Regions from separate parts of the Streptomyces sp. P17 genome, predicted to be linked through region 2. Evidence: riboswitches for the same ligand, from Rfam matches in the RefSeq annotation. Region 2 holds a riboswitch; the other holds the start of a gene.
What was found. A riboswitch is a leader RNA that binds a small molecule or an ion and turns the genes downstream of it on or off. The one in region 2 is predicted to bind thiamine pyrophosphate.
Positions count from the first base shown of each region.

Region 1: it holds a riboswitch for thiamine pyrophosphate, as region 2 does, so the genes downstream of both, thiO (glycine oxidase ThiO) here and thiC (phosphomethylpyrimidine synthase ThiC) in region 2, are expected to answer to the same signal.

Region 1 covers NZ_JAVRBF010000001.1:45,247-51,015, forward strand. Annotated here, with positions in the region: gene pknB (Stk1 family PASTA domain-containing Ser/Thr kinase) at 1-780, opposite strand, end outside; gene RMT89_RS00235 (thiazole synthase) at 877-1,671, opposite strand; gene thiS (sulfur carrier protein ThiS) at 1,675-1,875, opposite strand; gene thiO (glycine oxidase ThiO) at 1,872-3,029, opposite strand; TPP riboswitch at 3,027-3,138, opposite strand; gene RMT89_RS00250 (hypothetical protein) at 3,192-3,542, shown strand; gene RMT89_RS00255 (FAD-dependent oxidoreductase) at 3,629-4,792, shown strand; gene RMT89_RS00260 (Rv2175c family DNA-binding protein) at 4,845-5,216, shown strand; gene thiE (thiamine phosphate synthase) at 5,291-5,769, shown strand, end outside.
Region 2 covers NZ_JAVRBF010000007.1:105,327-111,095, reverse strand. Annotated here, with positions in the region: gene RMT89_RS06525 (VWA domain-containing protein) at 1-735, opposite strand, end outside; gene RMT89_RS06520 (hypothetical protein) at 817-1,122, opposite strand; gene thiC (phosphomethylpyrimidine synthase ThiC) at 1,230-3,017, opposite strand; TPP riboswitch at 3,010-3,200, opposite strand; partial or broken gene RMT89_RS06510 (YibE/F family protein) at 3,272-3,903, shown strand; gene RMT89_RS06505 (SsgA family sporulation/cell division regulator) at 4,106-4,543, opposite strand; gene RMT89_RS06500 (IclR family transcriptional regulator) at 4,643-5,614, opposite strand.

The sequences.
Region 1 (5,769 bases), on a different contig from region 2:
CCGGGTGCGCGCGGTGGCCGAGGCGACCAGCGCGTCGAGCTCGTACGCCAGCCCGGGCACGCGGGCCGAGGGCGGCGGGACGTCCTCGTGAAGGTGCTTGTAGAGCACGATCGCGGGGGAGTCCCCGTCGTGCGGCTTCTCGCCGGTGAGCATCTCGTACAGCACGACACCGCACGCGTACACGTCGACGCGGGCGTCCGCGGCGCCTGGCTGCTCTATCTGCTCGGGCGCGAGATAGGAGACGGTGCCGAGGACGGAACCGGTGGTGTTGGTGACGGAGTCCACGGACCGTACGAGGCCGAAGTCGGCGACCTTCACCCGGCCGTCGTCCCCTATGAGCACGTTCTCCGGCTTCATGTCCCGGTGCACGAACCCGGCGCGGTGCGCGGCGCCGAGCGCGGCGAGCACCGGCTCCAGGATGTCCAGGGCGGCCCGGGGCTGCAGCGCCCCGCGGTCGCGCAGCACGTCACGCAGGGTGCAGCCGGCGATGTACTCCATGGCGAGGTAGACGTACGACCCGTCCGTCCCCTGGTCGAAGACCTGCACGACGTTGGGGTGCGCGAGCCGGGCGACCGACTTCGCCTCCCGGATGAACCGCTCCACGAAGGTGGCGTCGGCCGCGAGCCCCGGGTGCATCACCTTCAGCGCGAGCACACGGTCGAGCCGGGTGTCCACGGCCCGGTAGACCGTGGCCATCCCACCGACGGCGATCCGCGCCTCGACGCGATAACGTCCGTCGAGCACCTGCCCGACCAGCGGGTCCTGAAGGGTCGTATCCACGCAGGCGAGTGTACGAGCAGCGACTGACACCCCTGGCTTCCAGTCCGGGATAGGAGCGGGACTGAAGCCGTCCTGTGACGCAACCCACTTGGCCGTTCAGAATGCGGGACGTTCGGGGTCCAGCACCGCCCTGCCCTCCGCCGGAGACGACGCCTCCGCGAAGTGGCGCCGCGGGATCCGGCCCGCGCGGTACGCCAGCCGTCCCGCCTCCACCGCGTGCCGCATCGCGTCGGCCATCAGGACCGGCTCCTTCGCCCGCGTCACCGCCGAGGCGAGCATCACACCCGCGCACCCCAGCTCCATCGCCAGCGCCGCGTCCGAGGCGGTACCGGCCCCGGCGTCCAGGATCACCGGCACGCGCGCGTGCTCCACGATCAGCTGGAAGTTGTGCGGGTTGCGGATCCCGAGCCCGGAGCCGATCGGGGACCCCAGCGGCATGATCGCCGCGCAGCCGACGTCCTCCAGTTTGCGGGCCAGCACCGGATCGTCGTTCGTGTACGGCAGTACGGTGAACCCGTCGTCGACCAGCGTCTCGGCCGCGTCCAGCAGCTCGATGGGATCCGGCAGCAGCGTCCGCTCGTCGGCGATGACCTCCAGCTTGATCAGATCGGTGCCGAGCGCTTCGCGCGCGAGGCGTGCCGTCAGGACGGCTTCCCCCGCCGTGAAGCACCCCGCCGTGTTCGGCAGCACCCGGATGCCCAGCTTCTCCAGCACCGACAGCACCGAGCCGTGCACCGAGGCGTCCACCCGGCGCATCGCGACCGTCGTCAGCTCCGTCCCGGACGCGACCAGCGCCCGCTCCAGCACCTCAAGGGAGGGCGCACCGCCCGTACCCATGATCAGGCGGGACGAGAAGGACGTACCGCCGAGGACAAAGGGATCGTCGGCCATAGGTCAGCCTCCTTGGACGGCGGTCAGGACCTCGACCCGGTCCCCCTCGGAGAGGGACGTCGAGGACCACTGCGCGCGCGGGACGACGGTTTCGTTGAGCGCGGCGGCCACGCCGGAGGGCGCCGCGGTGAGGGACTTCACGAGCGTGTCGAGAGCCGTGCCCGGCTCGATCCGCCGACGCTCGCCGTTGACCGAGATGTTCATACGGGCTGCTCCGTGAGTGCGAACCGCTTCGGGCTGAACGGACGGGCCTCGTCCGGGAGTTCACCGGTGACCAGGGCGTGCGCGAGGGCGTCCCCGGTGACCGGGGTGAGCAGCACGCCGTTGCGGTAGTGCCCGGTCGCCAGCAGCAGCCCGTCGAGCTCGGTCGGGCCCAGCAGCGGCGCGTTGTCGGGGGACCCGGGACGCAGCCCCGCGCGGGTCTCCGTCAGCGGCAGCTCGGTGATGCCCGGCATCAGCTCGTGCGCGTCGCGCAGCAGCTCGTACACGCCTCCCGCGGTCACCGTCGTGTCCCAGCCCAGCTCCTCGCTGGTCGCCCCGACGACCAGCTCGCCGTTCTCCCGGGGCACGAGGTAGACCTGGCTGCCGCGCACCACCGCGCGCACGGTCCGGCTCAGGAACGGCGCGTGCCGCTTCGGCACGGTCAGCCGCAGCACCTGCCCCTTCACGGGCCGTACGGGAGGCAGTACGTCCTCCGGGACGCCCGCGAGCCGCCCACTGAGGCTGCCGGCCGCGAGGACCACCTGCCCGGCGCCGAGAGCGGTGCCGTCGTCGGTCACGCAGCCCGCAGCCCGTCCCTGGGCGACGGACAGCCGGGACGCCCACGCCCGGTGGAAGACCACGCCCGCCCGCTCGCAGGCCGTCACCAGCGCCCGCGCCAGGCGCCGCGGGTCGATCTGGTGGTCGCCGTCCACCCGGAGCCCGCCCCGCACACTCGGCGCGAGCATCGGCTCCAGACGCCGGCAGTCCCGCCCGGACAGCCACTCGGAGTCGAGCCCCGACTCCCGCTGCAGGGCGTGCAGTTCCCGCAGATGCGCGCGGTCGTCGGCGTCGAGGGCGACCGCGAGCGTGCCGCACTGCCGGTAGCCGAGGTCCTGTCCGGTGAGCTCGGTGAGCTCGGCCGCGAACTCGGGGTAGCGGCGGGCCGAGGCCAGATTCAGGCCGAGCAGCGTCTGCTCGCCGTAGTGCAGTTCCGTGACGGCGGCCAGCATGCCCGCGGCCACCTGGGCGGCGCCGCCGCCCGGTTCGGGGTCCACCACGGCCGTGGTGAACCCGCGCTGTGCGGCCCGCCACGCCGTGACCAGGCCGATGATTCCGCCCCCGAGGACGAGGACGTCTGACGAACGCGTAGGCGACATGGGCGTCCAGCCCCTCCCTTCGCCGGCATGACCCGGATCAGGTTCGTACGGTCGGAGGCCGCCAGCCTCCCTCTCAGCCCGGTGCGTCCGGGCTCCCGCGAGTGCTTGTACGGTGGCCACCCTAGCCCGTGGTTCCGCGCCTCTGTAAGGGAGCCCTTTGCCGTGCCCCGCTCGCTCGACGGCCTCGTCCTCGCCCCTGTCGCCGACCAGGCCCCAGGTCAGGTGGGTACGCGGACCCGGTTCACCTACCACGAGAAGGACGGGGAGATCTGGGCCGAGTACGCGGGCGGCGATGTCGTACGCGGGCATCTGGTGGGTACGCGGGAGGGCGACCGGCTGGACTTCCGGTATGTGCAGCTCAAGCGGGACGGGACCACGTCGTCCGGGCACTGTGTGTCGACGGTCGTGGAGCTGCCCGACGGGCGGCTGCGCCTTGAGGAGACCTGGGAGTGGGAGTCGCAGCCGGGAAACGGGACCAGCGTTGTGGAGCAGGTCACGCGGCACGACGGCTGACTGACAAATTGTCAGTTGTCTATGGTGATCAGGTGAGCGAGCAGACGACGACGTCGCAGCGGCGGGTGGTGGTGGTCGGCGCGGGCATGGCCGGCGTCCAGACCGCGGTCGCCTTGCGGGAACAGGGCTTCACGGGCTCGGTGCGGGTGATCGGCGCCGAACCCCACCAGCCCTACGACCGGCCCCCGCTGTCCAAGGCCGTCCTGCTCGGCAAGGCCGAGGGATCCGCCTTCGACGTGGACTTCGAGGCGCTCGGCATCGAACTCGGCCTCGGCCGCGAGGTGCTGGGCGTGCGCCCCGCCGACCATGAACTGGACACCGCCGAGGGGCCCGTCCCGTACGACGTCCTCGTCCTCGCCACCGGTGCCGAACCGATCCGGCTGCCGGGGGCCGAGGGTATTGCCGGAGTGCATCTGCTGCGCACCCTGGACGACGCCGAGAGGCTGCGGCCCGTGCTCGTCCGGCAGCACGACATCGTGGTCGTCGGCGCGGGCTGGATCGGCGCCGAGTTCGCCACGGCCGCGCGCGAGGCGGGCTGCTCGGTGACGGTCGTCGAGGCCGCGGACCGGCCGCTCGCGGGGGCGCTGCCCGCCGAGGTGGCCGCGCCGATGGCCGCCTGGTACGCCGACAGCGGTGCCGAGCTGCGCACCCACGCGCGCGTGGCGCGCGTCGAGCCCGGCGCGGTGGTCCTCGACGACGGCTCGCGACTGCCCGCGGGCGCCGTCGTGGTCGGCATCGGCGCCCGTCCCGTCACCGCCTGGCTGGCCGGTTCCGGCATCGAGCTCGGTGCGCAGGGCGAGGTGGTGGCCGACGACCATCTGCGCACCTCCGCGCCCGGCATCTACGCGGTCGGCGACTGCGCCTCCTTCCCCTCCGCCCGGTACGGCGAGCGTCTGCTGGTCCACCACTGGGACAACGCCCTGCAGGGGCCGCGCACGGTCGCCGCCGACATCATCGGCGAGGCCCCCCTGGTCTACGACCCGGTCCCGTACTTCTGGTCCGAGCAGTTCGGCCGCTTCGTCCAGTACGCAGGCCACCACGCCTCGGCCGACATGACCCTGTGGCGCGGCGACCCGACGGGCCCGGCCTGGACGGTCTGCTGGCTGCGCGAGGGCCGTCTGGTGGCCCTGCTGGCCGTGGGCCGGCCCAGGGATCTGGCGCAGGGACGCCGGCTGATCGAATCGGGCACCCGCATGGACCCGGCCTTGCTGGAGGACCCGGCGAGGCCGCTGAAGAAGGCGACGGCCTAGCACGGACCGGCCTGGCTTCCTGTTGTCAGTGCGGGATGGCAGGCTTGGTTCTGTGACCGAGATTGACGCAAAGATCGATGCTCTCGTCCCCGCCTGGCTCACCCTCCCCGACATCGCCGAACAGCTCGGCGTCGAGGTGACGCGTGTGCGGCAGCTGGTCAAGGACGGCCAGCTCATCGCCGTACGCCGTGGTGAGAACCGCGCGCTGCACGTCCCCGCCGCCTTCATCGACGGGGCCGAGCGGAAGGTCGTCAAGGGCCTGTCCGGGACCCTGACGCTACTGCGGGACGACGGCTTCACCGACGAAGAGATGCTGGAGTGGCTCTTCACCCCCGACGAGAGCCTGCCCGGCACCCCCGCGCAGGCCCTGAGCGAGAATCGCGGCACGGAGGTGAAGCGCCGCGCCCAGGCGCTCGCCGTCTGAGCACTGATCGACACCAGGTGTACGGGCCGCGGGGCGCCCGAGGCCCGTACACCACCGACAACGGGGGGACACGTATGCCCGACACCGCACGCGACCGGTTCAGCGACGCGCGGCTCTATCTGTGCACGGACGCCCGCAAGCGCCAGGGCGACCTCGCCGAGTTCCTGGACGCGGCCCTGGCGGGCGGTGTCGACATCGTGCAGCTGCGCGACAAGGGCATGGAGGCCGCCGAGGAGCTGGAGCACCTGGCGGTCTTCGCCGACGCCTGCGCGCGGCACGGCACGCTGCTCGCGGTCAACGACCGCGCGGACGTCGCCCACGCCGCCGGGGCCGATGTCCTGCACCTGGGCCAGGGCGACCTCCCGGTGTCCGCCGCCCGCGCGATCCTCGGCGAGGACGTCCTGACCGGCCGCTCCACGCACGCGGAGTCCGAGGCCGAGGCGGCCGCCGCCCAGGAGGGCGTGGACTACTTCTGCACCGGCCCCTGCTGGCCCACTCCGACCAAGCCCGGCCGCCATGCCCCCGGCCTGGATCTGGTCCGGCACACCGCCGC
Region 2 (5,769 bases):
GGCACCATGCTTGCTGAGACTGACCGCGACCTGCTGCTTACGGAGGTCCAGCCGCTTGCGCATGTCCACGGGCAGGCGCTCTTCGCCCTTGGTGAGACTGGGGGAGGCAGAGGGCGCGGCGGGCGGGGCGGCCGGCGGGGCGGCCGGCGATACGGCGGGCGCCGGCGCCGCCCTCGGCACCGGCGGTGGTGTCGGTAGGGCGGTCTCCTCCTCGTCCACCGAGATGCCGAAGTCCGTTGCCAGCCCCGCGAGTCCGGACGCGTACCCCTGTCCCACCGCCCGGAACTTCCACTTCCCCTGGCGCAGATACAGTTCGCCGCCGATGAACGCGGTCTCCGTGGCCGCCGCCGCGACGAACCGCGCGACCTCGCTCCCGGTCCGGTCGTCGACCAGCTTCAGCGTCAGTCCGGGCACCTGCCCGAACGTCCCGCCGTCGGCCGACGCGCACAGCACGATCCGCTCGACGGCCGGCTCCACCGCCCCGAGGTCGACGGCCACGGTGTCGGTGACGACGCCCCCGACGCGTTGCTTGCCCAGGTGGCTGACGGCCTTGGAGGCGTGGTGCGGCTGGTTGTAGAAGATGAAGTCGGCGTCGTCCCGCACGCGTCCGGCCGCGGTCAGCAGCAGCGCCGAGGCGTCCACGTCGGGCACTCCGGGTCCCTCGGACCAGGAGAGCTCCACGCGTACCGCCGGGGACTCGACAGGAAGATTGGCGCCCTTGCTCAGTGCGGTCATGGGATCAGTCTGCCCAGTGAGGCGGTGCCCCGAAAGCCCGGAACACCACCTCACCCCGGGGCGGCCGCGAACTGACCCAGGTCACCGGGCCGACCGAGCCCCACGGCTCAGGCTGGGCTGTGAGCGCAGGGCTCCCAACCTGTGGTGATCATCGGGGCCGGACAGGCTCTCGTCCATGGCCAGGAGCGACAGAAGCTGCACGGGACGTCCGGCCGAGGCCGCCGCCTCCAGCTTGTGATGGCCGTTGAGCAGGAAATGCGTCAGCCCCCAGTGCTCGTATTCGTCGGTCGACTGGAGGCTCACCGCGGGCTGACAGCGATCCAGCGTCGACACCGCGACTGCAGTCGGCACCGTCCCCTGCGCCATCCGCTCGCCATACTCCGCCACCCGCTCCCGGTCGTTCCAGAGCCCTGACCGACTCAGTGACCCAACGGATCCGCGCTTCGTGTGCTGCCCTCGGGCCGGCTCCGAAACGCGGACCCACCACATGGACCTCAGTCCGCGATCGGCAGGTACACGCGGTTGCCCGCAGCCGCGAACTCCTTGGACTTCTGCGCCATACCTTCCTCGATCTCCCCCGGTGTGCTGCCGTGCTGACGGCGGATGTCCTGCGAGATCTTCATCGAACAGAACTTCGGACCGCACATGGAGCAGAAGTGGGCGGTCTTGGCGGGCTCCGCCGGCAGGGTCTCGTCGTGGAACTCCCGTGCCGTGTCCGGGTCGAGGGCCAGATTGAACTGGTCCTCCCAGCGGAACTCGAAGCGGGCGTCGGACAGGGCGTCGTCCCACTCCTGGGCGCCGGGGTGTCCCTTGGCGAGGTCGGCCGCGTGGGCAGCGATCTTGTAGGTGATGACGCCGGTCTTGACGTCGTCCCGGTTGGGCAGACCCAGGTGCTCCTTGGGCGTGACGTAGCAGAGCATGGCCGTGCCCCACCAGGCGATCATCGCGGCACCGATGCCGGAGGTGATGTGGTCGTACGCGGGCGCGACGTCCGTCGTCAGCGGGCCGAGCGTATAGAACGGAGCTTCATCGCAGATCTCCTGCTGAAGGTCGATGTTCTCCTTGATCTTGTGCATCGGGACATGTCCCGGGCCCTCGATCATGGTCTGTACGTTGAAACGCTTCGCGATCCGGTTGAGTTCCCCGAGCGTCCTCAACTCGGCAAACTGCGCTTCGTCGTTGGCGTCCGCGATCGAGCCGGGCCTGAGGCCGTCGCCGAGCGAGTACGTGACGTCGTAGGCGGCGAGGATCTCGCACAGCTCCTCGAAGTTCTCGTACAGGAAGCTCTCCTTGTGGTGCGCGAGGCACCAAGCCGCCATGATCGAGCCGCCGCGCGAGACGATGCCCGTCTTGCGGTTGGCGGTCAGCGGCACATACGGCAGGCGGACGCCCGCGTGGACCGTCATGTAGTCCACGCCCTGCTCGGCCTGTTCGATGACGGTGTCCTTGTAGATCTCCCAGGTCAGCTCCTCGGCCCTGCCGTCGACCTTTTCGAGGGCCTGGTAGAGCGGCACCGTGCCGATGGGGACGGGGGAGTTGCGCAGCACCCACTCGCGGGTGGTGTGGATATTGCGGCCGGTGGAGAGGTCCATGACCGTGTCGGCGCCCCAGCGGGTCGCCCAGGTCATCTTCTCGACCTCCTCCTCGATGGAGGACGTCACCGCGGAGTTGCCGATGTTGGCGTTGACCTTCACCAGGAACCGCTTGCCGATGATCATCGGCTCGATCTCCGGGTGGTTGACGTTCGCCGGGAGGACCGCACGGCCTGCCGCGATCTCCTCGCGGACGACTTCTGGAGAAACGTTCTCCCGGATGGCGACGTACTCCATCTCGGGCGTGATCTCGCCCCGGCGCGCATACGCGAGCTGGGTGACCGCCTGGCCGTCCCTGCTGCGGCGCGGCAGCCGCGGCCGGCCCGGGAAGACGGCGTCGAGGTTGCGCAGGTTGCCGCCACGGGGCGAGGTGTGCTTGATCCCGTCGTCCTCGGGGCGGACGGGACGGCCCGCGTACTCCTCGGTGTCGCCGCGGGCGATGATCCAGTTCTCCCGCAGCGGGGCCAGACCCCGGCGGACGTCGGTGTCGACGAGCGGATCGGTGTACGGGCCCGAGGTGTCGTACAGCGTGACGGACTGCCCGTTGGTGAGGTGCACCTGACGGACCGGCACCCGTAGATCGGGGCGCGTGCCCTCGACGTACGCCTTGTGCCAGCCGATGGACTTCCCGGCCTCCTGGGACTTCTCGTCCTGGCTGGAGGCAGGCGTGCGTGCGTCCTTGATGGTCATAAGACCTACTCCCTACGCCGGCATTACCCGGTAACAGGTTCGGCGGTCGACGCAGCGGCTTCCGTCTGCCGACGTTCCGTGGGGAAAAGTCACTCGCGTGTGGTGACGTTCCACGTGAAACATCGCTGGGACGGAGGTCAGCGCCCTCTCAGCCCGGTGCTCCGAGCTCCCGCGTGTACAAAGGTGCCCCCACGTTAGCGTCAATTCGGGCGCGGTGAACAGGGGGCCCCTGTCGTTCTCGCGATGATCGGTCGGTGACCACGACGCATGAACCACCGCTCCTGCCTGAGCCGCCCCGCGGTCCCGGTTCCGGATCCACCGGCGGCGGTGACAGGCACGGAAACGGCCACTCCCACAGCCACGCCCATGGACCGGCGGCTCCGGTCTCCAGGCATCTGCGCAAGGTCATCGCGGCGGGTCTCATCCCGTTCACCGCGGCGGTGGTCGCCGGGCTCGTGGTGCTGTGGCCGGACGGCGCGCCCCGCACGAGCGCACCGGAGTCGGCTTCGGCCGGCAGACGCAGCAGGCCACGGTCACCGAGGTCGAGGAGGTCAGCCGCTCCGCGGCGAACGCCTCCGGGGTCCCGCCGACCGGCGACACCTCCACCGCCGAGGGCTCCTCTGCGCAGCAGCAGGAGGGCGGCATCTGCAAGAAGGCCACGGTCCGCGTCGACACCGGCAAGGACAAGGGCCGCACCTTCACCGAGATCGTCCAGCCCGACCAGTCGCGGCAACTTCACGAGGGCGAGAAGGTCGTGGTCGCCTACGAGCCCTCGGCGCCCAAGGACCTCCAGTACGCGGAGGAGATCGTGCGCACGCTGGTCGGCTCGATCGGCCTGGTCGCCTCTGTCCCGGTCACCACGGCTCTGGCCGCCCTGGTGGTCTCGGCCGACCACTCCGAACGGGAGCCCGCGATGGCCGGTGCCCAGACGGCTCCGGGGCGTGGGGGGCGGGGCGGCGGCGCAAGAGGTGAGGCTGGAGGTCGGCCCGAGGTGCTTCCCCGCTCAGCGAAGAAGCGTTCCTGCACGGCCCCGCAGCCCCCGCTGAAGCGTTACGGCACGGCTCCCCGCGCTGCCGTTCCCTAACGCTTCAGCCCGCGCTCTGCTCCTCCGCCAGGATGCGGTCCAGGGCCTCGTCGAGGCTGGCGTCGAAGTCGGACAACGCACCCTCCTGGCCCAGCGGCACCAGCTTGTCGGTGCGGTCGAGGAACGCCACGAGCGGCGCCGCGGAGGAGCGGAACAGCGCGTGATCGCCGCCGACCTGAAGCCGGATCAACACATCGCCGAGCTCATCGGGGTCGGCGGGTGTGACGCGCACATCGCCCTCACCGCACGGCCGGCCCACACCGTCGATCAGCAGCTCCCGCCCGAACGCCCAGGTCACCGGGGCGTCTCCGGGCAGATGGAAGGTCAGCCGCACGGCGTAGGGATCACAGGTCTCGTATCGCAGCTCCACCGGAATGCGGAAGGAGAGCTCCTCGGAGACGAGAAAGCTCATCATGACCTCTGCCTGTACGGACTCGCGCATCGCCTACCCCGTCATCTGCCGTCGGATTGGCCAGGAATGATCCCCCTGACACTGAGGCATCTTGCTGAACGTACACGGCAGATCACAAGGAGTGAGTTTTCAGATACTGATAGAGATCGCCAGTGACCCGAGATGACGTCCGATCTCGGTCTGCAACTGCCGTGCCGCGGCCAGCAGACGGTCGGCCTGATGAACCGGAAGAGAGATCGCCATCGTCGCCGCGGTGGTACCGACGGTGATCGGAATCGCCGCGCACACCGTGCCCAGTGCGTACTCCTGGCGCTCGATCACCAGTTCCATGCGCCGCGTCCGGTCCAGGCGCCGCAGCAGGGTGTGGTCGTCGCGCACGGTGTACGGGGTGATGGGCTGTACCGGATAGCGCTCCAGATGGTCCCGGCGGGTGGCCTCGTCCACCTGGGCCAGCAGGCACTGCCCGATGGCATGCGCGTGCCCGGTCTCGCGGAAGTCGGCCCACTCCTCGACCGCCGGGTTGCCCGGGGTGTCGGAGACACACATGACCTCGATCTCCCCCTCCTGGTACACCGCGTAGTACACGGGTACGCCGATGGCGTCCCGCCAGTGCGCGAGCGCGTCGGCGACCGTGCTGCGACGTTTCTGCTGTGCTCCGCTGCTGCTCAGCCGCTCGGCCGCCTCCCCGAGGAAGAACAGGCCTTTGTCCCGGCGGAGATAGCCCTCGTGGACGAGGGTGCGCAGCAGGTGATAGGCGGTGGGCAGCGCCAGGCCGTTCTCCCGGGCCAGTTGCTTGGCGGGGGCGCCGTGCTCGTGGTCGGCGACGGATTCCAGCAGGCGCATGGCGCGTTGGACGGATCCGATGAGGGTGGCGGAGCCGGAGGAACTCGCCAGGGCCGCGGGATCCGCGGACGCCGAGGGGCTTGCCGGACCCGGAGAGTTCGCGGAACCGGAGAGACTCGTCGGGCTCGTGGGGCCCGCGGAGCTTTGGGGGGTCGGCTGGGTCGGGGGCCGGACGCAGGTTCCGGTGCCGGGGTGAGGGGCCCGGGCGGGTGCGCGGGCTGCGGGGGATTCTGAGGGTGCGGTGTCAACCGTGGCCAAGGATCACTCCCGGAGCGCGAGGGGGCAGCCCGTGCGGGGAACACGGGTGGGGGTGTACGCCGCTCGCGGGGTCGTCCCCGCGTCGATTTCCGGACTCTAATCGTCCGCCACCGCTCGCAGACGGCCTGCCCGGAAACTTCCCTCGGCCGAGGGAA